Regions from separate parts of the Sulfobacillus thermotolerans genome, predicted to be linked through region 3. Evidence: riboswitches for the same ligand, from Rfam matches in the RefSeq annotation. Region 3 holds a riboswitch; each other region holds the start of a gene.
What was found. A riboswitch is a leader RNA that binds a small molecule or an ion and turns the genes downstream of it on or off. The one in region 3 is predicted to bind S-adenosylmethionine.
Positions count from the first base shown of each region.

Region 1: it holds a riboswitch for S-adenosylmethionine, as region 3 does, so the genes downstream of both, ORD20_RS04275 (O-acetylhomoserine aminocarboxypropyltransferase/cysteine synthase family protein) here and ORD20_RS13580 (trans-sulfuration enzyme family protein) in region 3, are expected to answer to the same signal.
Region 2: it holds a riboswitch for S-adenosylmethionine, as region 3 does, so the genes downstream of both, ORD20_RS07705 (hypothetical protein) here and ORD20_RS13580 (trans-sulfuration enzyme family protein) in region 3, are expected to answer to the same signal.
Region 4: it holds a riboswitch for S-adenosylmethionine, as region 3 does, so the genes downstream of both, metK (methionine adenosyltransferase) here and ORD20_RS13580 (trans-sulfuration enzyme family protein) in region 3, are expected to answer to the same signal.

Region 1 is NZ_CP133983.1:842,509-850,465, forward strand. Features, by position in the region: partial or broken gene ORD20_RS04240 (transposase) at 177-298, shown strand; gene ORD20_RS04245 (CpaF family protein) at 649-1,851, shown strand; gene ORD20_RS04250 (type II secretion system F family protein) at 1,844-2,551, shown strand; gene ORD20_RS04255 (hypothetical protein) at 2,595-2,984, shown strand; gene ORD20_RS04260 (hypothetical protein) at 3,440-3,631, shown strand; gene ORD20_RS04265 (hypothetical protein) at 3,592-3,810, shown strand; gene ORD20_RS04270 (class I SAM-dependent methyltransferase) at 3,894-4,820, shown strand; gene ORD20_RS04275 (O-acetylhomoserine aminocarboxypropyltransferase/cysteine synthase family protein) at 4,870-6,159, opposite strand; SAM riboswitch class I at 6,231-6,331, opposite strand; gene ORD20_RS04280 (response regulator) at 6,388-7,050, opposite strand; gene ORD20_RS04285 (GAF domain-containing sensor histidine kinase) at 7,090-7,957, opposite strand, start outside.
Region 2 is NZ_CP133983.1:1,508,451-1,516,407, reverse strand. Features, by position in the region: gene ORD20_RS07720 (alpha,alpha-trehalose-phosphate synthase (UDP-forming)) at 81-872, shown strand; gene otsB (trehalose-phosphatase) at 865-1,665, shown strand; gene ORD20_RS07710 (bifunctional homocysteine S-methyltransferase/methylenetetrahydrofolate reductase) at 1,643-3,520, opposite strand; gene ORD20_RS07705 (hypothetical protein) at 3,517-4,668, opposite strand; SAM riboswitch class I at 4,808-4,913, opposite strand; gene ORD20_RS07700 (hypothetical protein) at 5,038-5,328, shown strand; gene ORD20_RS07695 (hypothetical protein) at 5,550-5,939, shown strand; gene ORD20_RS07690 (aminotransferase class I/II-fold pyridoxal phosphate-dependent enzyme) at 5,982-6,617, shown strand; gene ORD20_RS07685 (trans-sulfuration enzyme family protein) at 6,635-7,786, shown strand.
Region 3 is NZ_CP133983.1:2,608,698-2,616,654, forward strand. Features, by position in the region: gene sigK (RNA polymerase sporulation sigma factor SigK) at 140-844, shown strand; gene ORD20_RS13565 (RNA-guided endonuclease InsQ/TnpB family protein) at 1,410-2,720, opposite strand; gene tnpA (IS200/IS605 family transposase) at 2,772-3,188, shown strand; gene ORD20_RS13575 (GGDEF domain-containing protein) at 3,278-4,264, opposite strand; SAM riboswitch class I at 4,421-4,516, shown strand; gene ORD20_RS13580 (trans-sulfuration enzyme family protein) at 4,583-5,770, shown strand; gene ORD20_RS13585 (non-heme iron oxygenase ferredoxin subunit) at 5,812-6,126, opposite strand; gene sufB (Fe-S cluster assembly protein SufB) at 6,127-7,527, opposite strand; gene sufU (Fe-S cluster assembly sulfur transfer protein SufU) at 7,571-7,957, opposite strand, start outside.
Region 4 is NZ_CP133983.1:648,225-656,181, reverse strand. Features, by position in the region: gene ORD20_RS03325 (cold shock domain-containing protein) at 77-274, opposite strand; gene ORD20_RS03320 (glycosyltransferase family 2 protein) at 779-1,378, opposite strand; gene ORD20_RS03315 (glycosyltransferase family 2 protein) at 1,422-2,372, opposite strand; gene murJ (murein biosynthesis integral membrane protein MurJ) at 2,603-4,207, shown strand; gene ORD20_RS03305 (glycosyltransferase family 2 protein) at 4,422-4,883, opposite strand; gene metK (methionine adenosyltransferase) at 4,949-6,148, opposite strand; SAM riboswitch class I at 6,223-6,324, opposite strand; gene spoIIID (sporulation transcriptional regulator SpoIIID) at 6,457-6,714, opposite strand; gene ORD20_RS03290 (M23 family metallopeptidase) at 6,812-7,396, opposite strand; gene ORD20_RS03285 (YwmB family TATA-box binding protein) at 7,493-7,957, opposite strand, start outside.

The sequences.
Region 1 (7,957 bases), 1.3 Mb from region 3:
TCCTTAAGGAAACATGTACCCAAGGAGGCGGTTTTGCTTGATGAAACATTCTTCTGTTGACCAGTCAGTCGTTGAACAAGTCACTTTACCCTTCACCGTCGAAGGGACTAGGGTGGGCTGCGCCGAACACGACAGACGCGGGGCGTGTGGCCCGAGAACCCCAGTTTAAACCGTGACAGATTAAAGAAAACCGCCGGTTCCGGCGATTTTTATTACGCGGATTGGGAAAAGTGAGAACCGAATGGGGATTTTGAGTATCGGCCATAATCTCCTGAAAAAGACCGCCATCCAAGGATAACCAGAAGGGTCATGGTGTTTCTTCCATGATGCACCTACGATGCACCCACAAAGAAGGAAGTTGAAAAGGGCATTGGGACGGCCCCATACTTAAAAGTAAAGAGCCGCTGACAAGCGGCTCTTTACGGAATCCGATCCCTCAACCAATTCCTCGGCACGGCCTCAATCCGTTTCCGTGCGTCCCTACGGTTTACATAATATATCGTTCTGACCATTGTGTCAAGAATTTTTCTGCGCCGGATGGGGTTGGATCAGCGGATGGCGAGTTCTTCGCATCTGAGCCTATATTGAACAGTATTTCTGTCATAAGTCTCCTTTATGCTAAGGATATTGCGAAAGGAGGCAAAAATCGTGGGAACGTATTCATGGAAACCTGAAGAATCGTTTGCATCGCTCTGGCCGCATGGGGCCGCCGAAGAACATACGCAAATGGGGCAACGTGTCGACCAATGGCAACAAGTGATACAAAATCGCTTTCCTGAGCTGTTGCGTCATTTAGTGTGGGACCGCGATCGTCTTAATCAGCTTGAGGAAGCTGTGGATCAAGTGATTGCGGATGACGGGTTAAATGTCGCGGCGGTGGCATTATATCGACGGTCCTTGTTAAATCGCTTGACGGGTTTGGGACCTCTTGACCAGTTGTTGACGGATGACCATGTCACCGAGATTATGGTGAATGGTCCACAGCAAATTTATTGTGAGCGGGATGGCCGCATTATGCTCGTCAATCAACAATTTGCCGACCCCGATGAGGTAACGTTGTTGGCGCAGCGCTTAGCCAGTCGGGCAGGACGCGTTCTCAATACGGAATCTCCTCTTTGTGATGCGCAGCTCGCGGATGGTTCACGCATTCATTGCGTGCTGCCGCCCGTGGCAGAAAAACCTACTATCACCATTCGCCGGGCTCGTGCTGAACCTCTGGTGCTAACGGACCTTATTGAGGCGGGCAGTTTGTCTCACGCATTATGGCAGGACTTGTCTCAATATATTGAGGAACGCCGCAATATTATTATTGCAGGTGGGGCTGGTTCTGGTAAGACGTCACTGTTAAGGTTGTTGGCCTCCCACATTGATCCAGCACAGCGCGTTGTCACTATCGAAGACGTGCGTGAGTTGAATTTAACGCATTCTCATACGGTCAGCCTTGAAGCCACTCGTGCGCATGATGTGCATACCTTACTGGTCAATGCGCTGCGTATGCGGCCGGATCGCATTATTGTTGGTGAGGTCCGGGGCGCGGAAGCCTTAGAACTTATCGAGGCGATGTCGACGGGACATTATGGAAGTCTTTCGACCGTGCATGCCCAATCGGGAGGCATGGCCACCGTCTTACGATTAGCGCGGATGTGCGCCAGAAATCAGCTAGGGATTCCTTTTGAGGAATTGCTTGGCCAAATTCAGGACACGCTTGACGTCATTGTGTATGTACGCAGAGGTCCCGATGGGGTTCGGCGCATTGAATCGGTGCAGCAACCAACACGTGAGGGGATGCATGTGCTGTGGGTCTATCGTCCCGACGCCGGGTTTGTCAAAGTAGGTGAACAAGATGGATAGTCTGGTGCTGCTCAGTGCCGGGATGCTGGGACTCGCCGTGTATGCCTGGCATGCCCGAAGAGTCTTTCGCGTAATTTTTCCACTCAGCCTTGCGTTATTATGGGTGCGCCCTCATGTGTTGACCTTGTCCGTATTGTTGGCTGCGGCAGGTTTCGAAGTGTTTTTAACAAGCCGACGCATGCGCGCGGGACGTGATCTTGCAGAACAGGAGACCGAAGTTTTTCTGCAACGGCTAAGCCGGACCTTAAGAAACCGGGGGAGTTTATCACAGGCATTGGATGATGTGGCGCGTAGTGACAGCCGCATCGTGCCGCATCCCGATCCCCACCGGGTGCTAATGGAATTACGTGAGCGGTGGCACACGGAAGCAATGTTGATTGTGAGCCTAGCTGCCGGTTTGTCGAATCGTTACGGAGGCTCCTTGGCACCGATTATCGACAATGTGATTCAACATATGGGCCGCGCGCGTCGTCAACGTTTTGGGCGGCGGCTCGAAGAAACGGCGTTGGAGTCAACGGTTATGGTTCTCGCTGTTGTGCCCTATGGTCTTTTGCTGATTTTTCGCATGGCGTTGCCTAGCTTCTATAATATTTTGACCCAGACTACGGCAGGGCATATGGTGATTGGCATGTTGGGTATGAGTACGGCGGGGGTCTTGATGGGGTTATCTTGGTACATCCGCAAGGAGGAATCCTCATGATCCTCGTGGCGGCCTTATGTAGTGGTTTGGCGATATATCTATCATGACGTTTTGGCAGGCCATCGATCAAGCGTTAGCGGTGGTGCCGGAGTTAGATGGCGCAATTCGGGAGTTGGTGCAAACCATGCTGCTCTCACGGTTTGACCTGTCGGCTATGGAGGTATTTCGCAGGGAATATCCGGGTCCCGAGTCCGATGTGATAGCCACCATGCTACTGCATGGTTATCACCACGGAATCGCCCCAGATGATGCCATGAAGCAAGCGAGCGAGATGGAAGAACAATTGTCCCTCGAAGAAGCCTTGCGCAGACAATCTCACCCCATGTTACTTACTATTCTTCCGGCATTGCTGTTGCTAAACGTTTTAGCCTTGTTTGGGGCTCCTATGGGCTTGTTAGCTCTGCATAGTTGGACTGTCGTAAGAGGAGGATAGCCAAAGCCCAATTTTAGTGCTCGCAAAGCCTTATCCGGTTTCCGGGGCCAAAATGCCTCCCGAGAACGCAAAGGGCCGGCATCAATGGGAAGGCAACGAGTATTTTCCTGCGGACACTTTTCTCACGAATGTGATCGTCACTCCCAAGATTTTAGCAACGTGGGCCGTGGTTCATAGGGTCTTCATGTCTACTTTATACACTAGCCGACTCATTAAAAAGCTATGATGCATCTTCCCTGCCTTGCACAGGAAATCGGTGTTGTGAACATCGACCTGGCGTCATAGATTACGGCATGGGACAGTAAGGCTACCGCATCTCATTCGGACCTCTGTGATCTCGACCATCTCTAGGAACCCGAATGGGATGCGGTGTTATTCAAACAAAATGTGCATGACATCCATCCTATGTACACCACACAATGGCCATTAACTTACCTAAAAGAAGGAGGCGGGTTATGAATTGGCGCGGTGCCTGGCAACTTTCTAGGCCATTGCCATTAGCAATATGGAGCATCCCCACCGTGCTCATGGGGTTTTTCTTGCAGCAAGGGGCCCATGTTCCCCATGTGGGCATATCTTTAGCCCTAGCCATGATAGGGGCCATGTTGTGGAGATTATCCTCGCTTATCAAGGATTGGGGATTATAGTCTGCTTGCTCGGCCTATATAGCGACCCTCGAATCTTTGGGGCTTGGGCAGGCATTTTCGCTGTCGCTATGCTGATTACGGCTCTCACGCCGTGGCACGATGATCCGTGGAGTTTGACACGGCGTGATGTCGCCTTGAAACTCTTGGCGATTATTGGCGTGATGAGTATCGCGCATTAAAAAGTTTAGGGCTAAGCACTTTATGATATCTCCCGCATAAGGTGGAAAACGCAACCCAATTAATCCTTGTGAGGTGTGTTTCCATGGATGCGGACTGGGCTTTGTTGGACCGGGATTTTTATGTGGATGCCGTGATGTATGCAGTGATCTTGTCAGGGCTATATCTTATGTTGGTTGAGGGCGCTGATAATGAAATGATAAGGGAGTTGGGGAGAAACAAAGGATTTCCGGCTTGTGAAATAGTGCATACATTGGCACAACTAGGGGTGGTGCGCTACAGTGGGCAACGGTGGCTGTGGTGCGGCGCACCCCCGGATCCCCGTCGTATCACGCGCATTGATGCGGTGAGGCGCTGGGTTCACTTGGTGCCTTTTTGTGAGGAAGCGCTGGCACCATGGAAGCATGCGGCGGATGATATGCGCCTTACCGACTCCGGTCAAGAGATGAATACCTTCCTTATCGCCAATATCAAACCCTCAACAGGAATGCGCTGGCTTGATATTGGCGGGGGTACGGGTGATTTGGCACGGCAGCTAAGCCAAATGGGGGTTGATGTGACGATGTTGGATACCCCTTCAGTTATTGCTCGGTGTCGCACAAGGTCCTTCTCATCAGTACGTTTAGTCGCAGGCGACGTTTTAGCGGGTTTGCCAACAGGGCCGTTTGATGTGGTGAGTGCAGTACGGTTTTTAGAAGAATTTTCAGCGACGCAGGTGCGGCAAATCTTTCATCATATGCGCAAGCAGTTGGCACCCAATGGAATCGTTTGTGTGATTTCTTCGGTGGATGATAATACCTTGTGGTCAAAATTGTTTGCTATAGAAGTGGCGAGTACGAGCCCAAAAGGACGGACATATAGTGTGCGTACGCTCGGGATTCTTGCAGCGCGGGAACATTTGGCCTTGATGCGCATGAAAACCCATGGCCCGTATACTCTCATAGTATTGAGGCGAATGACGCTGGCTGGGCGGCGTAAGGACCGTGACACCATGCAGTTAGTCGAATACTGACCCAAAAGGGGCCAGTGTGGGCGTTTTAGGTTCACACTGGCCACAATAGTTAGGCGTGAGTGGACGCGTTTAATGCTTGCTCCAAATCGGCCCACAGGTCGTGAGCATTCTCCAGCCCTACGGATAACCGAATGAGGTCACCCCCGGCGCCCGCTAGTTCTTGTTCTTGCGGACTTAACTGTTGATGGGTTGTCGATGCCGGGTGAATGGCCATAGACCGGGCATCGCCGACGTTGGCCACAATAATCCAGAGCTGCAAATGATTCATGACTTGCTCGGCTTGTGCGCGTCCACCTTTGACACCGAAATTGAGCATGGTACCAAAGAGGTTTTCCCGTAAATACTTGCGCGCGTTCAAATGGGCGGGGTCGGCTGGCAGGCCGGGATAATTGACCCAACTGACGAGGGGATGATGGGCTAGGCGGTCGGCAATGAATGCGGCAGACTGGCTTGCTTCTTTCATGCGCAATGCCAATGTTTCAAGCCCTAATAGAATCAAAAACGCATTGAAAGGGGCTAATGCGGCGCCTGTATCTCGCAGGGTTTTCACGCGCAAGCGTAGGGCATAGGAGCTGGGTTGTTCGCCGAACACAATGCCGTGGTAGCTTGCATCAGGCTCCGAATAGAGAGGGAATTTTGGTACATTGTAATTAAATCGGCCCGAGTCAATGACGATGCCGCCGAGTGAGGTGCCATGTCCGCCAATCCATTTCGTCAGTGAATGGATGACAATATCTGCCCCGTATGCGATGGGCTGCTCTAAATATGGAGTCGCAAAGGTATTATCCACGATAAGCGGCACGTGGTGACGATGCGCAAAATCTGCCCACGCGGCGATATCGGTCACATTGAGCCGAGGATTGCCAATTGACTCCACGAAGACACCGCGCGTGTGCTCGGTGATCAGGGCATCGGCCTCAGCAAGGTCGTTGTCGGCCACAAACCGGACAGTGATGCCGAAATCCTTAAGCGTGGAGGTAAAGAGTGTCCAGGTACCTCCATATAAAGACGTCGAGGCAATAATGTCATCACCCGCTCGACAGAGATTCAAAATGGCCGCCGTAATAGCTGCCATGCCTGATGAAAAGGCGACAGCCGCTTGGCCGCCTTCGAGCGCGGCTAGACGTTGTTCCAGAATATCGGTGGTGGGATTCATGATACGGGTATAAATATTGCCAGGTTCTTCAAGATTAAAGAGCCGGGCTGCGTGTTCGGAATCTTTAAAGGCATAACCTACCGTTTGATAAATCGGGGTCGCGACGGCCGATGTTGCCGCATCCGGTGTGTATCCACCCCGGACAGCCGTTGTTTCGAATTGCCAATGGTTTGGCTTTTCCATTAATTTAAAGCCTCCTTATCAAGGTGACGCATAAAAAAACACCAGTAAGAGCCGGCTCTTCTGGTGTCGGCCTCTCATTTCTCAGCAATATGCTGCAGGAATTGGCACCATAACCATCAAGGCCGGTTGCCGGGCATCATCGGGCCAGTCCCTCCGCCACTCTCCATAAGAGGTTTTCAATTGAATAACAGGATAAAGAATGTCAGGTATTTCGTCAATATGGATTAGTTAGTTTTCCTCATTGGTTTCGGGTGCATTATAGCGGGCAAAATGGGCAGCCGCTTCGGAACGCCTGGTATATCCTAATTTACTGAGAATGTTGCTGACATAATGCTTGACCGTTTTATCACTCAAGAAAATTAGTTGGCCAATCTCTTTGTTGGTTCGGCCTTGGGCAATGAGTTCGAGGACTTTCTTTTCCTGCGCAGTGAGCGTTTCCACGGCATCGGTAGTGACTTTAGGATTGCGAAGGCGCTCGAGCAACTGTGATGTGACTTCAGGGCCAAATAATGCGCCACCTTGAGCGACCGTGCGGATGCCGTCAATAACAGCGCGTCCGCGGGATTCCTTGAGGAGGTAGCCTGAAGCCCCGGCATTCACCGCGTCAACCACCAAATCTTGGCTCCCAAATGAGGTGAGCATAATAATGCGGAGATTGGGATCTTGATCTTTAAGCTTGCGGCAGACTTCCATGCCATTGATATCCGGCAAACGAACGTCTAGGACCACAACATCAACATTACCTGGAATATGGTCGATGGCCTCTTGGCCGCTTTCCCATTCTTGGGCCATAACCATATCGGGCTGGCGTTCAATCATATTGCGCAGACCAATGCGTACGACTTCATGATCATCGACAATAGCAACGCGTATCGGATTATCCTCGGGCATTGTTTGTGCCCTCCTTAAATAAAGAGTTCTTACCCCTCATTATAGCCAGGGGGCGGTAAGGGTGACAGTTGTACCTTCATGCAATCGACTTTGGATATCCACGTGCCCATGCCATCGCTCCATGCGCTTAGACATGTTCCGTACCCCGAAGTGCGTATGGGAGGCATCTGGCTGCGGAACAAAGCCCTCGCCGTCATCGATGATTTGCACTTGGTATGATTCCGCAGTGGAATGCCAATGCACCAATATGTGATGAGCATGGCCATGGCTACGCGCATTGGAGACGGCTTCTTGTATGCTTAACAGCAAATCGTGAATACGTTCGGGGTGTAAGTCCAAATACCGGGAATCATCAAATTCCATGGAAATGTCATCCATTGGCCCTTGGCGCCTAAGCATGTCCGTCAGGGCAATTTTAAAGTCAATGGATGTCGACTCGAGACTTTGGATAAAGAACCGAATGTCGGTCATGAGAAGGCTTAACGTTTCGCTGATGCGCATGAGCTCTTTAATCGCAAACGGATCTAGTGTCTCGACGGAGTCTACAAGGTTATCAATGGACAGAGTCGTGCCGTAAAGCGTCTGCAATACGCCATCATGAAGATCTCGGCCAATGCGTTCGCGTTCTTTTAACGTCGCAAATGATTCACGGTCTTGATAAAAGCGGGCATTGGCAATGACCGCTGCGGCTTGTCGGGCAAATAGTTCGACCATGGATTGATCGTCTGCTGTAAAGCCTCCGGCTTTTTCCGTAAGGTATAAATGGCCCATGACTTGATTTTGATAGAGTAAAGGGAGACCTAAAAAGCTTTCCATTTTGGGGTGATGTGGCGGAAATCCAACGGATGCTGGATGGTCTTGCAGGCGCTGCAGGCGAATCGGACGACGCGTGCGAATCACTTCGCCC
Region 2 (7,957 bases), 1.1 Mb from region 3:
ATACGCACAATACAAACCGCGGGAGGAGTGGTCTCTGCCCTTGACCCGTTACTGCAAGAAATAGGCGGAAACTGGGTTGCGTGGGGATCGGGCAATGCAGTCGTGAGACCGGGCGCATTGATTGGCAAGGACGTAGTGTCCATGTCAAATCCTTTCCTATTTCGGTTGATGTCAACGCCATTGAAGCGATGGTGGAAAGCCCACGAATTCGGCGTTGGGTCCGAGGTATTCGTCGCCACGTAGACCGTCGTGATCAAATTTTAGGGATTTCTGTCGATCGCGCCGATTACACGAAAGGTCTTTTACCGCGTTTAGACGCCATGAAGGAATTTTACACGTTGTATCCGCAATACCGCGAACACGTCACGTATCTTCAAATTGTTGTCCCCTCGCGGACGGAGGTGGCTGAATATCGGCGCTTCTACGAGCAGGTAGAAAAGAAAACGCAGGAAGTCAACCAACGGTTTGCGACGAACGGATGGAAACCCATCATTACATTGCCCCACAGTCTCGATCGCCCTCGTCTCATGGGGCTCTTCCGTGCCGCGGATTTTGCGGTTGTGAGTTCTTTGGTCGACGGTATGAACCTTGTCGCGAAAGAGTTTGTGGCCGCACAAGTTGACAAACGCGGGGTCTTGCTATTAAGTGAAACCACCGGGGCCGCCAATGAACTAGAACACGAATCCTTCCCCATCAATCCCTTAGACCCGGAGGGTTTTGCCAATACCCTGCATGAAGCTTTGAGTATTTCGGCAGACGAACGGGCGGATCGTATTTCAGCCATGCGTAAGCACCTCGAAGAACACACCATCTATGATTGGATGGCCGATATTTTTCTCACATTAAAGATGGCTGCGCAATCTTATGTCTAAACCGCTCTTTTCCGAGTTCACGTTGCATCGTCTCGTTTGTGATCGCCATATTCAAAGCTGTGTGTGGTTCATGGATATCGATGGCACCTTGTTAGATCTCGCTCCGAGCCCGGACCGGGTCCATGTCCCAGAGTCTTTGCTATGGGCTCTGGGGCAAATCGCACAATCACCTCAGCACCGGATTGCATTAATTAGCGGCCGGGCGCTCTCTGACATCCAACAGCGTTTTGCGCCACTGCCGCTGATCTTCAGCGGCAACCATGGCGCCGAGTATCAGGCCGGCCCAGAGCATTGGACGCATGAGAATGTCCAAGCCTTTGGCCGCCACCATGATGCGATCGCAAAAGCTTTGGCCCCTTTGCGCCAAGAGTTTTCAGGATTGCTTATTGAAGACAAAACCTATTCCTTTAGCGTCCACTACCGACAAGTGGCAGCGGCCGAAGGCCCTGCCGTTGCCCGCCGTGTGCGTGACGCCATGACGGGCATCGAGGCTATTGAGATCGTACCAGCTAAATTGTGTTGGGAGATTCGCCCTAAGCCCGGCCCAACGAAAGCGGATGCCGTTCACGTCTTGTGGCAACGGGTGCAGGCGATCCTGCCCTCCCCAACCCTAGCTGTCGTCATAGGAGACGACCGTACGGACGAAGACGCCTTTGCCGCGCTCCCGTCAGCCGTGACTATCCATGTTGGGGACGGCCCTACAACCGCCCAGTGGACCCTGCCCTCGCCTGCCGCAGTACGCGCTTTGCTCCAACACACAGCGCAGCACCTTACGACCTTTTTTTCGTGCTGAATTCCTGACGGATATAGGCAATGAGGGGCAAGAGCGGCTCAACGCGATTGAATGAAGGCACCAGATAGACACCCTGAATAACCGATTCGAGATCGTCAAGCAATGCACAGGCCATGTCAATCCCTAGCGCTGTCCCATCTTGGACATGTTCGAACTGTGCTAAAATCTCTGTGCCAATGGTAATCCCCGGCACCTCATTGTGCAAATACAATGCTTGACGATAGGATACCAAGGGCATAACGCCTAATAACAGGGGGACCGGCAAGGGACCAAAACGGTCCAAAAATCTCTCCAGTTGTTCTTTGGCATAAATGGGTTGAGACATAATAAATCCCGCGCCGGCTTCTAGTTTTTGCTGTAAGCGAAGCACTTCATGGTCGAGGTCCTCGGCCGTCGGATTCACCCCGACTCCGATATCAAACGCCGTATGGCCACCAATTTTCTGTCCCGACGCATCTTGCCCTTGATTAAAGCCTGCCAGCACCTTCACGAGGCCAATAGAATTGATGTCGTACACAGCGGTCGCATGGGCGTAGTCACCGATGCCCGGCGGATCGCCGGTGAGCGCCAGTACATTGCGAATGCCTAAGGCATGGGCCCCGAGCAAATCACTTTGTAGTCCCATCAGATTGCGATCACGAGTGGTAAAATGCAAAATAGTTTCGACCGGTAGCTGTTCTGCAATCAACCGCGCCGTTGCAAGCGCGCTGAGTCGCACCCGTGCCATGGGACTATCACCAATATTAATGGCGTCCGCGCCGGCTTCCCATACGGTGCGCGCGGCTTCCAGCACCCGGTGGGGATTGACGCCCCGAGGCGGGTCGAGTTCCACGCTCACAACAAAACGCTTGCCAAAAAGTTGCCTTATGCCTTCAGGAGCGCCTTCACCCCCCATTGTTTCATTAGCGGCATGTTCGTCCTCAACGTTCCACGTCCGGACCTGGGGCAAAACAGGCATATGCTGCAGTGTTTGAGCAATGGCTTGGATGTGCGCCGCTGTCGTCCCGCAACACCCGCCAATCACTCGACACCCAGCTTCCGCGAGGGCTGGGGCCATGGTCGCCACATAATGTGGACTGGCCGGATAATGGACATGATTGGCCACCATCGCGGGCTGCCCTGCATTAGGAAAGGCGGCTAACGGAATCTGCAAATCTTTGGCCCGTGGCGCCATTCGAATCACGGCATCCAGCAACGGAGCCGGTCCACTTCCGCAGTTGGCACCCACCAACTGAGGAGGACCGCCTGGTAATTGGCCCATCGCTTCAATGGCCTGTTCGGGCGTAAGCCCGTAACGCGTCGCCCCTTCCGGTGAAAACGCAAAACTCACAATAATCGGCAAGAGGCTTTCCTCGCGAATGGCTTCTACCGCGGCTAATACCGTGGGAATATCAGACATCGTCTCCACAATAAAGCCATCGACTCCACCAGCTAACAGTCCCGCGACCACCGGGCGATAATAGTCCACGGCCTCTTCATGCGTAAGGCTCTCCATAACCGGCGAGGCGACAGGTTGTGCCAAAGGTCCTATCGATCCAACAATCCACGCGGGTTCGCCAAAGATATCGCGCGCGTGTCGCGCAATTTGCGCTGCGCGGCGGTGCAATAAGACAACGTCGGCTTCGAGCCCCAGTGCCGCCAGTTTGCTCCCATTGGCGGAAAAGGTTTGGGTCTCTAACAACCGTGCTCCGGCCTCGAGATATTGGAGATGGAGATTCATTAACGTGTCAGGCTGTCTTAGCGGCACGAGAGGAAGAGCAGCGGGGTCGATCCCCGCCGCCATAAGCGCCGTGCCTGATGCTCCGTCCCCTATAATCCACGTCGGGTCCCTTAAAGCATCCGCTAACGATTTCACTCGAGGCCTTCCTCTTCCCGCACTGCTTGAACCGCTTGCGCCATTACGCGCAATTTCTCTGTCGCCTCGTCCCATGTACGCGTCTTTAATCCGCAGTCCGGGTCAATCAGCAAATTGTTGAGGGGAACAATTTCAAGTGCCCGCCGAATTCCCGCCTTAACCTCATCGACGGATTCAATGCGGTGCGTGTGCACGTCCACCACGCCTAATGCCAATTCTTTGTTTTGGGGCCAAGGATGGCGCGCCAAAAGGTCGAGCAATGCATAATTCTGATTAGCGGCTTCGAGGTCGAGCTGGTCCACCGGAAGCTCAAATAATCCCGGCAAAATGGTATCAAAATCCCCGTAACAAATATGACTGATGGTCTTCGCCGTCAATCCTTCTGTGACAATCGCCATGGCTTCAATAGCCAAATCCAATTCTTCGGGCCTCGTCGATAACGCGGGTTCATCAATTTGGATATAACGAGCGCCCGCTTTTTCTAATGCCACCGCCTCCTCGTGCACCAGATGAGCTAAATCCAGCACGAGTCCTTCCAACGCTAGGAGCTTCTGGTACGCTTCTTGAACGAACGCTGTGGGCCAACGATCCGCATAGCGCGCCAGCGCCGGCTCATCCCACTGCACCTCAACAATACCCGTATCAGCGAGGTGACGGACGGTCAACCGCATGACATCAACCAAGTCACTTAATAGCGTTTCCTCATTGTGGTAATTTTTGTCTTCCACCATAGATAAAAAGGTAAAGAGGCCCGGAAGGACAATTGTCACGGGAATACGAGATAAAGAGGCCGCTTCGCGACTCCATGCCGCTAGCGTTCCCCCTTGATATTGTAGGCGACCTGTGACGACCGGATGACGTACGTAAAAGTTGTTGTCAAACAGCCGCAGTAGACCCGCACTGTACACATTATCCAAGTCCCGAACGACGGGATCAAAGAGATCGTACCAGCGGATCTGGCCATCTGTGGTCCTATCACACTGTGCATCAGCGGCTAAGTCCACGACCCGTTTTACAACACTTTCATAGGTCGAGTACAGTTGCTCCGGCGAGATTTGCCCTTTTTCGAAACGTTGAATAGCAGTCCGGACACTCGGCCCCGGACCCGCCGGAATTTTCGGATAAGACCCCATAATCGTTGTCTTCATTATATAATTTCTCCCCTGTTCTGATCTCACCGGCATCAAAGTCGTTGAGGAAATGAAGCTGGACGCGTGGCGTGGACCAGACAGAGCCCGGCACATCCAACCATAAAAAAACGCCTACTTAGAGAAGAGGCGTTAGCTCTTCTCATCTTAAAGAATACGAATCCGTATTCTTCCGGAATTGGCACCCACCCTATGGGGGTTGCCGGGTTTCATCGGGCCAGTCCCTCCACCACTCTGGATAAGAAGTAAATCTTATTGAATTGTAAGCAAAATACCATGGCGTCGCGAAATGGTCAAGAGACATTGCATAAAATAATATAATTGCCATTTTTTGGTATGGATGATAGAGTATCCATAGGAGGTGGCACCATGTCGTCATCGGGCTCGTCTTTATCCAAAGAACGGCGCCACAGCGTGCTGGATTCCGACTCTAAACCAGCTCGCCGCCGCCATGTGTTCCGTTGGTTCGTCGTCATTGTTGCCGTTCTCGGCTCTGTCTTGTTATGGCAGTTGAATTTTTTCATCCACACCTTAGGGGATGCCCAGCGCAGTCTCGAGTCATGGCAAGGAGTCCGCGCCATATTAGGCTCCTTTTTAACCTTTGCTGCTATGCAAATCAGCCACACGGCCTTGACCTTGTGGCATCACGTCTTCCATTAAGCGACTCCCGCTGCCCTTAATGCGGCGGGAGCTCTTGCTCTCCTTCCCCTACCTCTCGCCCATTCTTTCTATACAAAAATCCTCCGTCTAGGAGTTTCGTGCCTTGCACACAGCCCCATCTTCGCTGAAAATAGGAGTGATGATTGCGGGACTACCTGTCCACAATACTTAGGCCATGCGCATTAGTGAACCGACAGCGCAGGAGAAAGAAGGCGTGCCACATGGATGATAATGCGGGAATGTCTTTTGAGATTCTCGCGGCTGGACTGGAGGATGTCCGCCATGACGTCCCAATGCTTATGACCGTCTTGGCGCATAAGCTGGAGGCGTCGTTGCCCGAAAACGTGCGGGTGGTTCGTCAGTCGGGCCTCTTCTCCAAAACGTCATCCATTAAGTCGATCACCCTAACCTTTGACAATGTACGCTACCAACTTAGTGCCAAGGGCGGTCAACTGCTTCCCGAACGGCAAAAGATCGTGCACGACGTCGTATTAAAGACGGACCGTATTCCCTTAGACGCCTGGCTACGTGACGTGCTCAATTATTTATTGGAAGAAAGCCGTCGCCATGAAAATGCCCGTGATATTTTGGATCGTTTTCTCACTTCTTGATCGGCTGATATTGCCCCAGAAAGGACGATTTTTGTGCATCATATGAGGAGCCCTCAGTGGCATCCTGAAACTCTTGCTGCTCACTGCGGCGTCGGACAAGATCTCGCATATGGATCTGTTAGCACCCCGATTTATCAAACGGTGACGTATCAGCATCCGGGTGAGAACCTTGGCCAATACGACTATAGCCGGACCGAAAACCCAACCCGCCACAGCGCGCAAGAGGCTATCAACCGTCTTGATGGAGGTGCTGGCGCTCTTTTATATGGAAGCGGCATGGCTGCTCTCACGGCTTTGGTGCACATGCTCCACCAAGGCGATCATGTGATTGTCACTGACGATGCCTATGGGGGGACCTATCGCTTATTGGTAGATGTTTTTGCAAAATTTGGCATTCGCTCCTCGATGGTTAACACGCGCCAACTCGATGCGGTCGAGCGCGCCTTTACGGACACGACGCGTCTTGTTATTGCGGAAAGCCCTAGTAACCCCTTATTGCAAGTCAGTCCATTACGAGCTCTTGCGGAAATGGCCCATGCCCATGGTGCCAAATTGGCTATTGATAATACGTTTATGACCGCGGTTCGCCAGCGGCCTTTAGACTTAGGGGCCGTCGGCATTGAACATGTGGATGATCTCATGGCCGACTTAGACCAAGCGCTCAACTCCCTATCCTAGATGCGTCAAAGGAGTCTATGATGCCACACAAACAGACGGAGTTTATTCACACCGGCCAGGAGATTGACCCTGCCACCCAGGCGGTTACGCCTCCCATTTATCGTGCCACCACCTATCACCAAGCCGATCCCTGGAATCCCCCAACGTATGATTACGCGCGTTCGGGCAATCCAACCCGGCATGCTTTTGAAGCGGCCATGGCAAGCCTTGAGCACGGGAGCCGCGGTATGGCTTTTTCCTCGGGCATGGCCGCTTTGACGGCGGCTTTCATGCTGTTTTCTCAAGGCGATCATCTCCTCGTCACGCGAGACTGCCAAGGAGGCACACAGCGCGTCTTACGCGGCGTATTCAGCCGATTTGGCATTCATGCGAGCTATGTCGATACCGAAGACCTTAACGCCCTAGAAGCCGCATTAACGCCAAAGACCAAAGCCATTTTAGTGGAAAACTTTAGTAATCCGTTCCTACATGTGACAGATATCGCTCGGGTCTCGACATGGGCGCACGGTCATGGCTTATTGGTTTTGGTCGACAATACGTTTATTACGCCGTACCTACAAAATCCTTTAGACCTTGGCGCCGACATTGTCATTCACTCGGCAACCAAGATGATTGGTGGGCACTCCGACATCACCGCGGGCGTTGCCGTCACCAAAGATGAGGATTTAGGACGACAGCTGTACTTCATCCAAAATGCGTGTGGCGCTATCTTGTCTCCGGACGATGCATACATGAGCCTGCGTGGCCTGCATACATTACCCGTACGCATGGAGCAAGCGCAAAAGACAGCCCAATTACTGGCCCAATTTCTCTTGACCCATCAAGATGTTCACACGGTCTATTACCCTGGACTACCCAGTCATCCCGGACATGATGTAGCCCGAGATACCATGCGCGGTTTCGGGCAAATGCTCACGATTCGTCTGCATCATGCCGAACAGGTTCCTGGTATGGCGGAACATCTCGCCTTGGCTCGCGTAGGCGCAGGTTTTGGGGGCACAGAAACCATTGTATCTCTGCCCGAACTGCATTGCCACGCCGCTTTAACGCCAGAAGAACGCACCGAGCGGCACATCACACCCGATGTTGTACGCATTTCCGTCGGACTCGAGTCAGCGGCGGACTTGATTCAGGATTTTCAACAAGCTTTGACGGCTTCCCGTCTTTAATCCTGTGAGAGGGGACCTCCTTCTTAGGACGGTCCCTAACCAGGCGTTTAGGCCGAATTTTTGCATCGTCCTCGAGAATTGAATTGCTCTCCTCTAAGAGATTTCCGTTCCATCGGTCCTACTCAAACCTAACTAAACAGGTTCAAAGCTGACTTCCGGCTTCGCTGAGGC
Region 3 (7,957 bases):
TCTCATCCGTCCGAGATGGACGGCTATGGGGCTATTCGGTTAGAGATTTCTTGTGGTGACATGCACAGTCGTCATGATGCCTTCATATCATGAGGAGGCAACGAATTTGTGCGTGTACACGCGAGGGGGCGTGAGAACCATGGGTTTAGGATTGTTAGCCTTAATTGCCGCAGCCGCGGTCCAAGGGGCCATCTGGCTTTCAGGATATATTGGAGGCAATGCGTTCCCTCAACCTCTGTCTGATTTAGAGGAAAAGGAAGCCCTTGAAGCGATGCAACGGGGCGATTTAGAGGCCCGGCAGCGACTAATCGAACACAATTTGCGATTGGTTGTGCATGTCGTGAAAAAATACAATAATAAAGGAACGGATCCCGATGACTTAATCGGTATTGGCGCCATCGGTCTCATAAAAGGTATCGACACCTTTAACCAAGCCAAGGGGACTCGGTTGGCAACGTACTGTGCACGATGCATTGATAACGAGGTATTAATGCACTTGCGCAATCAAAAGAAAGTTAAAAATGAGGTCAGTATTTATAGTCCCATTGGGATTGACCGCGACGGAAATGAAATTCTGCTCATGGATGTTTTAGCGGGTGGAGAGGAAGTTCCCGATACGGTCGAGGTCAGCATGATTATGGAGTGGGTCACGCAGTTTGTCGAGAGTTTGACGCGAAAAGAACGTTTGGTGCTCAATCTTCGATTTGCACTCAATGGGCAATCTCGGCGGCTAACTCAAAGAGAAATTGCCGATCGTCTAGGAATCTCACGCAGCTATGTCTCGCGCATTGAAAAACGGGCCGTCGAAAAGATTTTAGCCGCCTTAAGTCTTCCTGACGCCTAATGAGAGATGGTTGAAAAGTGCATTCAATTATGAACCCGTCTGCACCGAAGCATCTCCCATGTCAGCGTGAGTCAAGGGCGTATCGTGCGACCATATTTGCTGTTCGCGCCCGGTATGCTTAGGGAATATGGCTACAGAATGTCGGCTAGTGCCAAATCCAGCGAGAACCATTCAGCTGAATACCTCCATGGGTCTTCAAAAGTGTGTCGGGCCCTACTAATCATGGCACGTATAATAACGCTACGGCTCCCCGAAGCGTCGCTACGACTTACCCACATATTCCCGAGGGGGTCCTCCAGTGTGAAGACGTGTTCTCCCCTAAGAAGGGCCTAAAAAGGCCTCAGGGTGTTTGTTAGTGGCATATCCTCGAACTGCACGTCAGGTCCTTTCCGCTCGTGAGGATATGGCCGACGCCGACATTGGGCTGCTGTTGATGACGGCGTCGGCCGCCATTGCGGAATTGGACACCGACTTTATCCCGCGGTCAAAGCATGCGTGCCATGGTGTCTTTGTAACTCGTAAAGGGCACCATACTTACGATACTTGTGATGTTGAACTCCCCGCCCTAAAGGGCGGAGATTCTGGGGGAACCGTGGTCGCTGCGTCGCGGGGTGTGAACCCCTCGGAGTGGTCCTCCGGACTCGCTATCGTTTATCCCACCAGCAACATGCCGGGGTTCAGCCGGACTACGCCTTAACGCCCTTTTGAAAGGAACGGGACGGCGATACGTGATCCGTTGGGGTACCAAGAACTCCCCGGGGCGAATCTCTCCATGCATCCCCGTGTTGAGGATGTTCACCGCGCCGACGCCATCCCGGTGTGCTTGATAGTCACAAGCGCGACAATGGTAGGTGCGGCCCGCCACCTTGTTAAGGTGGCCACAACGCGGACACGTTTGCGACGTATACGCTTCGCTGATCGGCATCAGACGGATGCCATGACGCCGGAGTTTGTATGCCAAATAGTGTTCTAACCGTCCGAACTCCAGCGCCCCGACGTCTTGGTTCATGCGTCGGGATCGTCGATGCCGTTTTTGATGATTGAGCGTGCTGAGATCACCCGCATAGAGAACGGTGAGCTGTTGCGCCACACCGAACGCGACGATCTGGTTGGCGGCATGATGGAGGGCATTCCGACTCACCCGGTTGACCTGTTGGCTCAGACGGTGCCGCGCGCGGTTGAGACGGCGGCGCCGTCGCGACCCGGGTTGCGTGCGGCGCCGTTTTTTCTGGAGCTTGGTCAGCCCTTTGGCGCGGCCCTGCTTGACGGATCGCAGGCCCCGACCCGACACGGCGAGGGCCTCTTGGCCATCGGAGACCATGCCGCGGTGAATGACGCCGATATCGAGGCCGCCCACCTTTTCGGACACCGGGGGTTGCGGATCGTCGAGGATGCGGGTCACCGTCAGAAAGATCTCGCCATAGCCCAGCTCCGCCTGGACCATCGTCCCGGTCGGTAACGCATCGGGAAGCCACACCCGAATGGGTTCACGCCCGCGCCCGAGAGACAAGCGCAGATGCGATCCCTGCATTTGGAGGGCTTGTCCCTTAAAAATGGGGTTGAAGTATCGGCGGAATCGCCACGGATAGCGTGCCTTTTTATCCCCGTTTTGGCGTTTGGTACGCACCCCGTCAATCGTGGCGGAGAACTTTTCGATGAGGGCTTGGACGGTTTGCGCATGCAGCGGAAAGCGCCGTTTGACATGCGCTTTCAGTGGAGATTCGGTGGGCCATCGCCAATGGCGTTTGCGGCAGAACCGATGGATCGTGACCAAACGCGTCCACAAGTCGCCCGCTGATCGCCGAGCAGCGGAGGCTTTCGCCCCTTCCGTCGGGGGCACCGACACGCGATAGGGGAAGACGATGGTTTCTTGCATCGATCTCCTCCTGAGCTTGACGAACTCTTGGGTCTATTATACCCTTGGTCTATGGCGAACACAAGCGACTACAGAACCGGCAGACACTGTGTCTTTCACTTACACGTGCATTTGGTCTTTGTGGCGAAATATCGGCGGTTGGTCTTTACGAAAGAAATCCTGGAGGACTTGCGTACCATTTTTTCTGACGTGTGCCAGGACTTCGAGGCCACCTTGGAGGCATTCGACGGCGAGCGGGACCATGTGCATTTGCTCATCACTTATCCGCCTAAGGTCGCGATTTCTCGCCTGGTGAATAGCCTCAAAGGCGTCTCATCGCGATTGATACGTAAGAAGCACTATCCGAGCATTGAGCGGGCGCTGTGGGGCGGCAGTCTCTGGTCGCCGAGTTATTTTGCGGGATCGGCTGGTGGAGCACCCCTCTCCATCATTCGGCAATACATCGAACAACAGGAAACCCCGGATTGACCCTTGCGGGGTCAGCGCCTGATAGCTCCGCCCTGAACGGCGGAGCTATCAGGCGCATTTGATAAAAAGGTATCTGTCACCATACGGTTTTAGGCACTAGATAGGGGATAAAAGCGGGGTGGCGACAGAGTAGAAACGCATCCTTTGCCATGATTTTTCGATTGATATAGCGCTTTATCAGCTTGGCGATAGAGATCTTGAAAGCGTCTGCCGTCGTCAGGATAGCGCGCAATGCCGCCCGAGACACCGAACGGGAATGTCTTAGAGGGTAAGGCTTGAGCCATGTGTCGAAGATGGGATATCACCTGTTCGGGTTGTCCGGCAAAGGTGAACCATAGGCCAAATTCGTCTCCACCAATCCGTGCGAGACCGTCATGCGAACGGATGAGGGATCGCCACGATTGTGCCGTTTGTTGCAGAAAGTGGTCGCCAGCTGGATGCCCAAACTGGTCATTTACCGCTTTGAACCCGTCTAAGTCTAAAAGGATCAAGAGGCCTGGAATATTTGAATACAATTGGTCATGTCGTTCGATTAACTCTTCCAGCCCTCGGCGGTTTAGAAGTCCCGTCAGCGGGTCTTGATAGGCATAAGCCATTAAGTCAGCAACCTTTTGGCTTTGTTGGGCAATTTCGTGGTGGAGAAGATCATTATAACTATCCAGTGCTGTAGCTACGTCCCAGAGCCAGCGGGTCCTTACTAACCGTAAGGGGGGCAGACCATCACCCCACTTTTCCTGCATTTCATGGTAGGCAGGGAAGTATTCGTTGAAGAGACGGATAAACCAAGACGGGCTGATGTGCGCACGCATATGAGCTGTCCCCATATGCCTACTAGTTTCGGATGATATAGCGAGCCTAGGATCTTGCGCGAGGGTGTGAAAGTGCCCTTGTAACATTTGCGTAAAGCGTTCCCATGTGACAGTTTCAATGATGGTACGCATTCCATCATGAGCCTCGGCAACGGTCAGTGCACGACCAACAAATTGTGTATGAATGGCATACAGTCCGTCGCGATGGGTTTGCCATATTTCCTGGTCGCTATCACTCCACGGGAAAAGCGGATTGGTTGATTCCATGAATGCCCCATTCTTCCTAATGTGAAATCCTTCTTTCTATCATGGCATTCATTGTTGGAAATAGCAAGAACTGCCATTTATTGCCTTAGATGCGAAGATAATTGATGGAAGACGTTGATTGCCGTATCAGTTTATGATAAAGTCAGCTTGCTTAGCCTCTTATCGAGAGTGGCGGAGGGACTGGCCCGATGAAGCCCGGCAACCCCTTGGGGTGCTAATTCCTGAAAGACGTAATGTCTTTCGAGATGAGAGGGAACGGGTTGTTGTCCGTCCTCCCTCGGTGGGAGCTTTTTTTTATGGAAAAGGAGGCGGACATCTATGCCGCAATGGGAACGTGATACGTGGTTGGTTCATGCTGGGACCGATTTTTTTGGAAATTTAGAACCTACGGCTCTTCCGATTTATCCATCCACGAGTTATCGATCACGATCAGGCGAAGAGCTAGATCAATTGATGGGTGGAACTCGCGAAGGTTTTTCTTACGCCCGTCATGGGAACCCCAATGTAGCGGCTTTGGTTGAGGCTATGAAGGTGTTGGAGCATGCCGAAACCGGTATTGCCACAGCTTCTGGTATGGCGGCTATTGATGCGGCTCTTTACGCAACGGGATTAGCACCGCACGATCGTGTTCTGGTCTCCCAAGATATTTATGGGGCCTCATTAAGTCTGTTATCAAGCCTATGGGCTGAGTTTGGCGTTGAGACTGCCGTCGGTGAGTTTACCGACGCTGATGTATTCGTGTCCATGTTGGCCGAGGTTCGGCCGAAAGCGGTTCTAATCGAGACCATTTCTAACCCTCTTCTGAAAGTGCTTGATGTGCCAGAGCTGGTAAGGTTGGCGCATGGCCATGGCGCGCAGGTCATTGTGGATAATACATTTGCTACACCCGTGATGTACCGACCTGCGGAGTGCGGGGCTGACCTGGTGGTTCATAGTGCTACCAAGTATTTAGGAGGGCATGGCGATGCCATGGGGGGCGTTGTTTTAGGGCGCCAGCAACATGAGGAGCGCTTGCACCAATATCTCAAATTGCGTGGGGCGGTCTTAGGTCCTTTTGAATCATGGCTTATCCACCGAGGCCTGCGGACATTAGGAGTCCGCTTTGAAAAGCAAAGCGCAAATGCGTTGCAGGTAGCTCAAAAGCTCCAAGCGTCTGGTCTCTTTACGCACGTTTATTACCCACTATTTGCAGATCATCCCACGTACGCAACGGCTCAGCGACTGCTCCCTAACATGGGCGGTGCTGTGGTTACACTGGAATTGTCGGGCGGAAAAGACCGTGTATTTCGTTTTATGGACCGCCTAGAACTCATTGCTTCGGCAACGACGGTGGGGGACGTCTACTCTTTGTGCCTATATCCGTTAATTGCTTCACACCGCAACCAAACTCCGGAGCAACGGGCACAAATGGGCATTACAGACGGAACCATTCGTATTTCTATAGGGCTAGAAGACCCAGGAGACATTGCCGGTGACTTGATTCAGGCTGCCACGTTATCGGCTTAATGAAAAAGCACAACCAGACACGAGCTGGTTGTGCTTTTTGGCTATCCTTCGATGTCAATGAAGAGATCTGAACCTTCAACTTTTACCGGGTAGGTGCGAATGGGAGCATAAGCGGGAAAATGCTTCGCCTCCCCAGTCCGCACATCAAATTGACCGCCATGCCTCGGACAATGAATGATGTATCCGACAAGGTCTCCTTCACACAGAGAGGCTTCGGCATGGGAACACAAATCATCTGTGGCGAAATATTCGCCGTTGACCTGATATAACGCAATGTCATCGTCTTCCATCGGCACAAGAAACGGTTCACCGGCAACGATATCATTGACTGATGCCACGCGTACCCACTGTGCCACTTAGCCAATAGCTCCTTCCATCTCAAACTTAATCAAGCGATTCATTTCCACCGCGAATTCCATCGGTAATTCCCGGGTAAAAGGTTCAATGAATCCCAAAATGATTAGACGGGTGGCTTCCTCTTCGGATAACCCACGCGCAGTGAGATAGAATAACTGCTCTTCACTGACTTTTGTCACGGTCGCCTCATGCTCCATTTCAGCATGGCTGGTTTCGACCTCGGAATAGGGCAGGGTGTCATTGACTGATTCGTTGTCTAACAACAGCGTATCGCATTTCACGTTCGCCTTAGCTCCGGTCGCTGTTTTATCAAAATGAACTAACCCACGATAAGTCGTTTTGCCCCCATGTTGGCTAATCGATTTAGATACGATTGTCGAGGTGGTGTTTGGAGCCATGTGAACCATTTTAGCTCCGGTATCTTGGTGTTGGTTCCGGCCCGCAACAGCAATAGAAAGCACGCTGCCCCGGGCTCCTTCGCCCATTAGATAGACAGAAGGATATTTCATGGTGGCTTTGGAGCCAATATTGCCGTCGACCCACTCCATGGTAGCATTCTTATAGGCCACGGCCCGTTTCGTGACTAAATTGTAGACGTTGGAAGCCCAGTTTTGAACGGTCGTGTAGCGCATCCGGGCTCCTTCTTTCACTAAAATCTCAACCACAGCAGAATGCAAAGACTCTGAATTATAGCTTGGCGCTGTACAGCCTTCAACATAGTGACCGAACGCATTATCTTCTGCAATGATCAACGTTCGTTCAAATTGGCCCATGTTTTCAGAGTTAATCCGGAAGTATGCCTGTAAGGGGATATCGCAAGTGACTCCCTTCGGGATATAGACGAAAGAGCCTCCAGACCATACCGCCGAATTTAACGCGGCGAACTTATTGTCTTCCGGAGGAATTACGGTGCCAAAATACTCTCGGAAGATTTCCGGGTATTCTCTTAAGGCAGAATCCGTATCGGTAAAGATAATGCCCTTTTCTTCCAAGTCCTTATGAATACTGTGGTAGACCACTTCTGACTCGTATTGTGCGGAGACGCCGGCTAGAAACTTTCTTTCCGCTTCCGGAATGCCTAATCGCTCGAACGTGTCTTTAATGGCCTTAGGCACATCGTCCCATGTTCGGCCTTGATTCTCGGAGGGGCGCACGTAATACACGATTTGGTCAAAATCTAATTGGCTGAGGTCAGCTCCCCAGCGCTGTATAGGTTTTTTGAAAAACACATCGAGCGCATGGAGGCGGAAGTCCAGCATCCATTTAGGCTCTTGCTTGATGCGCGAGATTTCTTCGACCGTCTCTCGACGCAAGCCGCGCGCAAATTTCAAAACGCTGACATCGCCATCATTAAAGCCATACTGATACTCTTCGTTGACAATTGTTGGTTTGCTGGCCATTATAGTCCCTCCTTAAACGTCTCAGATCTTTGGGGTTAAGCGGCTAAGATGGTTCGGTTAAAGCTTTTTCTAAAGCATTATGGGCCAAGGTGGCGCACTTAACACGGCTGGGAAACTGAGACACGCCGTGCAACGCTTCAAGATCTCCCAGGGGTACGGTTGATGTCCCTCCTGTGATGAACGTTTTAAAATTTTGGGCAAGGGCAAGGGCTTCGCTTACAGGATGCCCGATTACCGCTTCGGTCATCATGGAGGCTGAGGCCATACTAATAGAGCAGCCCTGGCCGCTAAAGCGAATATCTTCGATAAGGCCGTCGTGAATCTTTAGCTCCAATTGAATTTGGTCGCCACACGTCGGATTTAGCATGCCCACGACTTGTGTCGGGTTTTCCATGTGACCGAAGTGGCGCGGAGCTTGGTTATGGTCCAG
Region 4 (7,957 bases), 1.1 Mb from region 3:
TAGCACGATGAGACAAAAGCCCCTAAACAAGAAAAAGCTGGGAACAATCCCAGCTACTTTCTTGTCGAGTCGATTCTTAGAGGCGAACGACGTTCGCAGCCTGTGGGCCGCGGTCACCCTCTACCACATCAAATTCGACACGCTCGCCTTCGTTGAGCGTACGGAAACCTTCGCCATTAATGGCCGTGTAATGCACAAACACGTCACCGCCGTCTTCACGCTCTAAGAAACCGTACCCTTTTTCTGCGCTAAACCATTTGACACGTCCGGTCATACTAAAATATGTCCCCTTTCTAAAAGCTACCCTAAAGTCCAGAGTAACCGAGACCAATATAGCATCCTCTGCCAAAAAAGTCAAACTATATCCGCAAGAGCCGGGAGAAAATTTTCCCCATCCTTGGGGAAAATTCCCTGTGGATTATGGGGATAAGTTTGTTGATAAAAGATTTATCAAGCCTTTGGGCTGGGGATATATCCTCCAAATCCTGCATCACTGATTTTTTCAGGATATGATACGTCGCAGGGCCCAACGTCATGACCGACACACGTATAACGGCCATTGCACGAAAGCAGCCTTCCTATACCCACATTATTTAAAATAAGTGTGGTTATGCGTGGAGAAAATATTCCGAAGACCTACGAATCATGAGCTGTACGGCGAGTAACGTCCATGGGGAACAAGGCTATCATTTACGAAAACAAAAAGAAGGGTATCAGACGTGCATCGTCTCCCTCCCTTGTTATCATACTGCCTAAAAGGCTAACGGACGTTGGTGCTTTAGGAATCTTTGTTGGTTTGAGTTGGATCATAGCCCCACTTTTGAATGAATAATGCGCGGTTCTTATTAAAGTACGTTCGGTGCTTCCGCTTAGCACTACGAATCTGATTCACCGTAGAACTCACCCAATGATGAAATACCGCGTCGCTATCAAACCACGTTCGCCAATGATCGCTAGCGCGAATGCGATGGAGCATGTCGTCATCTTCAAAATAGGCCGGCCAAAATGCCTCATCAAATTCCCCAATTTCATCAAACAAACGCCGGTCACATAAAAAAGCGCTCATGGCCAGTCGACGGGTGGGTGGAGCTGGCTCCACATGGGCAGGCCGCCCACTGACCAAGATAACGTTATCCCGTTGCAAATCCGCCACCAAGCGATCGATAAAGTCATGTCCTTGAAGTTGAATATCGTCATTGAGAACTAACACATACTCCGCGCCATCCGCTAACGCTTGCCGAATGCCCCAGTTCCAACTTCTAGCAACCCCCCAGTTATCTTCACGGTTGTCGCGCAGATACAATGGAAGGCCAGCGGGAAGACTCGCTAGAGTATCAACCAGATGCGTGGCCCCCATCGTCGGAATCGTCACTGCCACCGTCGCCAAATTAAAACTCCTCCTGACCTCTTCGCGCGTCTCTTTACCGCCTCAAGTCTTTGTGTACCGCAGGCGGCTTAATAATACCAGTCCAATGATAGTAGGCTTCGACCGGCACTAATATGAGGGTCATCAACCATGCCCACAAATACTCACGAGAATTATATTCACGATCCCCCAACCAATCGGCCAAACGCTTCGGCATCCCCAACGCTAATAGTAACAGTCCCGCTGCCAAGGACCAACTGCCCCACACTACACTTAGAAGGGCTAGCAATTCTCCAGTAATAATCAGCAATTCGGTGGGCTGAAAACGTGGGATATATTGGGGAGCAGTCTCAGGATGGTTGCGAAACAATAGACCCTCAAACCGTTTCCGATTAGCTTTCGCAAAGTAAAATCGCCAATTTTCTTGTCTGGGAGGATGAATCACGATAGATGTTGGGACAAAGACAATCTCGTATCCCGCGTCAAGCACCGAAAAGGCTAGGTCGGAGTCTTCACGGTATGGCGACTTAAATCCCCCCACCTCGGCAATAACTGAGCGACGATAAAACATATTAGCCGTCATAAATTGCCGCCCAAAACGATTGCGAACCTGATGCGTAAAAATGGTCGGCTTGCCTCCGCCGCTTTCTACAGCCCCTTCAACAGCCCCCACATCAGGAGACGAAAAGGCTTGCACGCCATTTTCTAACCAGTGCCTGTCAGGCACTGCATCCGCATCGGTAAAGGCCACAATCTCACCGATAGCCTCACGCCAGCCAGCATCCCGCGCTCGGCCTGGCCCTCCATGATTGACTTCCAACAACCGCAGGGGAAACGCCGTGAGACTTTCGTAGGCTAAAATGGTCGATCGAACATCATCCGAAGAGCCATCGTCTACAATAATCACTTCGATCGGCTGAAGACTATTCGCCGTAATCGCTTCAATCGTACGCCCCACCAAGTGGGCTTGATTATAGATTGGTATAACCACGCTCACCGCAATCATGCGTTAAAATTCCTCCATGTTCTTTTACGTTACGGGTTTGCACCATTGGCGTCAATAAGATAACGACCGTCGTCCCTGAAGTTGTCCTGAAATATTCAGGACCGTCTGTATCCTGATTAGTCCCCGTTATTTTGCCCCTCCTTCAATCGCTCTTCGGTACGTTATAATGAACGACGGGCATTAGTAGGACCATTCTTGATGAGCCTTTCTGTCAACTGAGGTGACTTTTTGTGGGACCACGGCAAATTATTCGCCGTCTTCGCCAGCGATTCGGCCAACAACAGTCTTTACGCTTCTCAACATTGGTTTTAGCCGCGGGGGGGATGGTCTCTAAGGTCCTTGGTCTCGCGCGCCAATGGCTCATGGCGTTGCTATTCGGCACCTCGGCAGCCACCGATAGTTGGCTTATGGCCAGCATCATTCCGGTGCTGCTCTTCGAGATTATCGGCGGTAGCTTTAATATCGTCATGATTCCCTTGCTATCAGGGGGCGTCACGGTGGAAGAAGGCAATGAATCTACCGACGTCTTCCTCAATGAGGCGTACTCGTGGATTCTCGTGATCAGTGCCCTCATGATTGTCCTGTTAGAGATTTTTTCTCCTCAGTTGGTCCATCTGATTGCTCCTGGTTTTCGACACCGCCGGTACCACCTCACCGTATTTCTTTTGCGGCTGATGTTGCCAGCTGGACCTTTTTTGGTGTTGGGGAATTTTATGAATGGCATTTTACAATCGAAAAAGTATTTTATAGCACCGGCCCTGACTCCTGTGATTATTAACGTCGTCCGCGTCGCAACAATTATTGGACTGGGCATGATCATGGGAATAACCGGAGTGGCGATAGGATTTACCCTCGCACAAATGACCCAATTAGCCTATTTAATTCCTGCCTTAAAGCGCCATCACATCGCATTAAAACTAAGCCTGACATGGCGTCATCCTTGGACTCGCCAATATCTAAAACTGGCGACCCCAACATTTCTGGCCCATTCGGTGCAAATCGCTGGAACCATTGTCGACCGCATTTTTGCCTCGACCTTAGCTGTGGGCCGTATCGCTGGACTAAACTTTGCCGAAGTGATTAGCCAATTACCGATTGGCTTGGCCATTACCCCAGTTATCGCCCCAATTTACACCCAGTTAGCAGAACTCTTCAATCGAGCGGGAAATTCGGCTGCGTATAGAGACCTTGTGCGGCAGGGTGTGCAAGTTACACTGTTGGTCGTCTCTCCCTTCTTCTTAGCATTTGTCTTACTCCGGGTTCCCATTGTTGAAATTTTGTACCAACATGGTCGGTTTAATGAGGCCTCAACGGCGCTGACGTCTCGCCTTCTTTTGTATTGGACCCTAGGCATTCCTGGTACAGCTTTTGGAATGCTGTTTTCGCGTATTGTATTATCGCAAAAGGCCACGCGGACATCGAGCGTAGCCAGCATCATCTCCATTATCTTTAACGTGTTTGGGGACTTTCTCTTAGTACGTCCATTAGGATCCGATGGTCTCGCATTAGCCACCTCAATCGCCGCCTACGTTCGCGCTGTCGTGCTCAGCATATGGCTAATGCGCCATCACCTCAATCCCTTCGAAGGCCAGACGCGATTTCTATTCAGTTGGGTAGGAGCACTTATGGGATTTGGTCTTTTCAACCAACTCGCCATTATAGGGATCCACTATAGCCATTTGGGGGAATGGTATTTGTTGCTCCCTGTCATCGCGGCCACTTTATTCATAGCCACAGCGCTCTATATTTTTGTATTAATCCGCTTAGGCGTTTGGCCCGTTACCCCTTCATTGTTATCGCGATTTGTTAAAAGGGCCCGGTCGGTAAAACCCTAAGAAGCAACAAAGCGGCACGCGTCCGCACAGAATAAAACGGCCGCTTGACCCCTTATCTGATAAAGAAAGACAAGAGCCAAGCGGTGAGCTTAACACAAAACCGCGCCAACTGCCTTGGATTCTAGCGAAAGGAAAGACTGGACCATGCGGTATTCGGCATACCATTGGCACCCTTGCCAGATCAGACGTGTACAGTGTGGGCCTGTCCGGCTCTTTAGCCTATCACGCCTGATAAGTGCGCCGGTTGGTGAGCTAAAAGACTTCTCACCGTGACTAGCGGACTGGCAGGGGAGCGGCCTGTCATTTCCACCCAAATCACGACATCGTGGCGGCATAACTCAAGAACATGGCTTTTGTCACGTCCGGAATCCGCAATAAGCAACCATGGATATTGACGCTGCAAACGGTCAAGAATGGCCACGGTTTGGTCCGTGGATCCGCCATCGGCAATAATCAGCTCCACGGTGTTCTGATCCCACATCTCAAGACGCCATAACCCCGTCAAATCGATGACGGCTTGTTCAATCAGATGTTCTTGATTCATCACGTGCAGTACGATGCTGACAGACAGCGCTTCCACTCCTGCCGGCTGCAAAACACGCGCATAGACCCATTCAAGCACCACAACAGCTCCGTACAGCGACAGAGCCAACCCAAGCGCTCCCCACCAGGTCACCGCGATTCCCCTTTCCACATTCTGTCCCATTATACGAACAGACTGCGGAAAAGATGACCAAAAGACTAATCTGCGGGCTTGACAGCCGCGCGGTCTAGAAGGGCATCAACACGGTTCAATTGTTCCCATGGCAAAGCCACATCAGTCCGGCCAAAATGACCATACGCTGCCGTCTGAAGGTAAATCGGCCTCCTCAGGTCAAGATCTTCGATAATACCGAGCGGTCGCAGGTCAAAAACCTCGCGGACAATTTTGGCTAGGGCCACGTCCTCTAAGCGTCCGGTTCCAAAGGTATCTACCATAACCGATATAGGTTCGGCGACACCAATCGCATAAGAAATTTGAATTTCGGCGCGCTCAGCCAATCCTGCCGCGACCAAGTTTTTAGCCACCCACCTTGCCGCATACGATGCCGATCGGTCGACCTTCGTGGGATCCTTGCCAGAAAATGCCCCACCTCCATGCCTCGCATAACCGCCATAGGTATCGACAATAATCTTCCGGCCTGTTAAGCCTGAATCTCCATGGGGCCCCCCTACCACGAACCGACCGGTTGGGTTAACCAATATCCGCGTGTTAGAGAGATCCCAGTGCGGAGCAATCACCGGCCGAATCACTTCCTCGATGACCGCTTCCTGAACCATTTCAAGCGTGGCAGACGCATGATGCTGGGTCGACACCAAAATCGTATCAATACCAATCGGCTTAGCGTTCTCATAGCGTACAGTCACTTGGGTTTTGCCATCAGGCCATAGAAATGGGACGGTTTCCGTCTTGCGGACCTGCGCCAGTCGATAGCTCAGCTGATGAGCCAACGAAATAGGTGCTGGCATAAACTCCGGGGTTTCATTGCAAGCATACCCAAAGACCATGCCTTGGTCTCCTGCCCCGATTAAGGCGCGAGCATCGGCTGAGCCTTGCCGCACTTCCAATGCCTCGTTGACGCCCATGGCGATATCCGCCGATTGCTCGTCAATCGACGTCAGAATCGATACTGTATCCGCATCAAATCCCATTTTGGCACGGGTATACCCAATATTGCGGATGGTGTCTCGCACCACCCGAGGAATATCGACGTACGTCACCGTAGAAATTTCCCCGACCACTAATGCTAGTCCGGTCGTAACAACCGTTTCCGCGGCAACGCGCGCAACGGGATCCTCCGCGAGAATCCGGTCTAATATGGCGTCTGAAATTTGATCGGCAATTTTGTCCGGATGCCCCTCCGTAACCGATTCAGACGTAAACAGAAAATTGTGCCCCAACTCATGCCCTCCTTGCAAATTCCCACAATAAACAAAAAGACCCCTTCCGAGAGAAGAGGCGCTACGCTGGTATTCTCTCATCCGTCCCCGTAAGTGAGGTCGGGATTGGCACCTTGGCATGGGTAGCCGGTTGCCGGGCTTCATCGGGCCTGTCCCTCCGCCGCTCTTGATAAGAGCTTCATGGTCAATTGTCTTCCCGAGTATATAGCGTTTCCCCAAACGCTGTCAACATCCACGACACGTGGTTTAAGCGGGTCTCCCCGGGGATGGTGCCAGCTCCCATCCCCGGCATCCGGCCTATAAATAGGCTAAACCGGGCGGTTCGTTAGAAATTTCTGCCTGGTTGCCTCTCCACCCCGAAGATGACGCTCGGCCTTATTCACTTCTAGGACTTTTTTCACTTCTGTGGCTAATGCTTGATTGACTTTAGGTAATCGTTCGGTGACATCCTTGTGGACCGTGCTTTTGGATACGCCAAAAACCTTTGCAGTATCACGAACGGTTGCGCCGTTATTCAGAATATAATTTCCGATGTCCACAACACGCTGCCAGATATGGTCCTTCACATTTCCGGCCCCTTTCTCCCCCCGAACTTGGTAGAGTATATGGGCCGCAAAAAAATAAATGCCAGAGCAAATAATCCTGCTCTGGCATTTCATGGGTTCACGAGGAAGGGTGCATAAAACCTTCCGGGTTGGTTGCCATAGACCCGTGAAATACTTGGAAGTCTAAGTGAGACCCCGGTTGGCGGCTATAAATACTGCTGCCCCCTACACTCCCTACGACTTGTCCTTGCTTAATCATCTGACCCGCCTTGACACTGGCGCTGCCCAAATGTCCATAGACCGTTTCATAGTCATTGCCATCCTTCACAGTCACGGACAGTCCTTGATGATCGACATTGTCGACTTGCGTGACCACTCCACCCCAAGCCGCATGCACGGGTGTCCCCGCTTTTGCGGAAACCGTTATGCCCGGATTGTAGTACCACTCATTGAGGGCGCCCGAATACTGCCATCCAAAGGGATTGGACACGGTGCCGTTAATCGGCATCAGCAACGGGGCCGTAGTGTCGTTAAGGGCGGGAGCCTGAGCTGCTTGATGTCCACGCGCACTGGGCACGTGATGCGCGACCGGCACGGTCACTGTATGCGATGACCGGTGTGTCAGTGCAAATGTTAGAATGCCTCCCCCCACTACTGCGACTCCCCCAATGATTCCGAACATGGTGAGACGACGATTCGCCATAGTGTCTGTTCCTCCACTTTCGTATGCGCTGCTGCGCCGAGGATATTCATATCCTCTTAATTCCAGTGTGCCCAGGAACTGGTAGTTCAAACACACTCAATAAGTCACGGTCACCAAAGGCGTACCTACATCAACCTGCTCTTCGTCCCAATAGGTGTTGTAGTTCGTCGCCACTTGCAAATTGACCGCGTGCCCCTGAAGAGAGTCGTGGGAATGAATGAACGCCGTGTATCCCGCGACCGACACGTACTGAGGGGTTTGAATGCCGTTGACACGCGATGCTCCGACTGCACGAAAGGCCTGATTAACCAAGGATTCTTCCTGGCTCACCGTCAAAGGGTGAGGTAAGGTCCCCTGCAAGGTTAGGGACAGATGAACCGCGCCATAAGGGGCCAGGATGCGCCGCACGAGAGCGGTGCTTTCACTTAACCCATGAAACCCTTGACTGCCTACCCGGTCAATAACGAGATAGGTCGCGCCAGAGGCCAGACGTTCCGCGATCAGTTCGGTCTTGAAACCGGCAATGGTTGCATGGATATCGGCCTTTTGATAGTCTGCGCC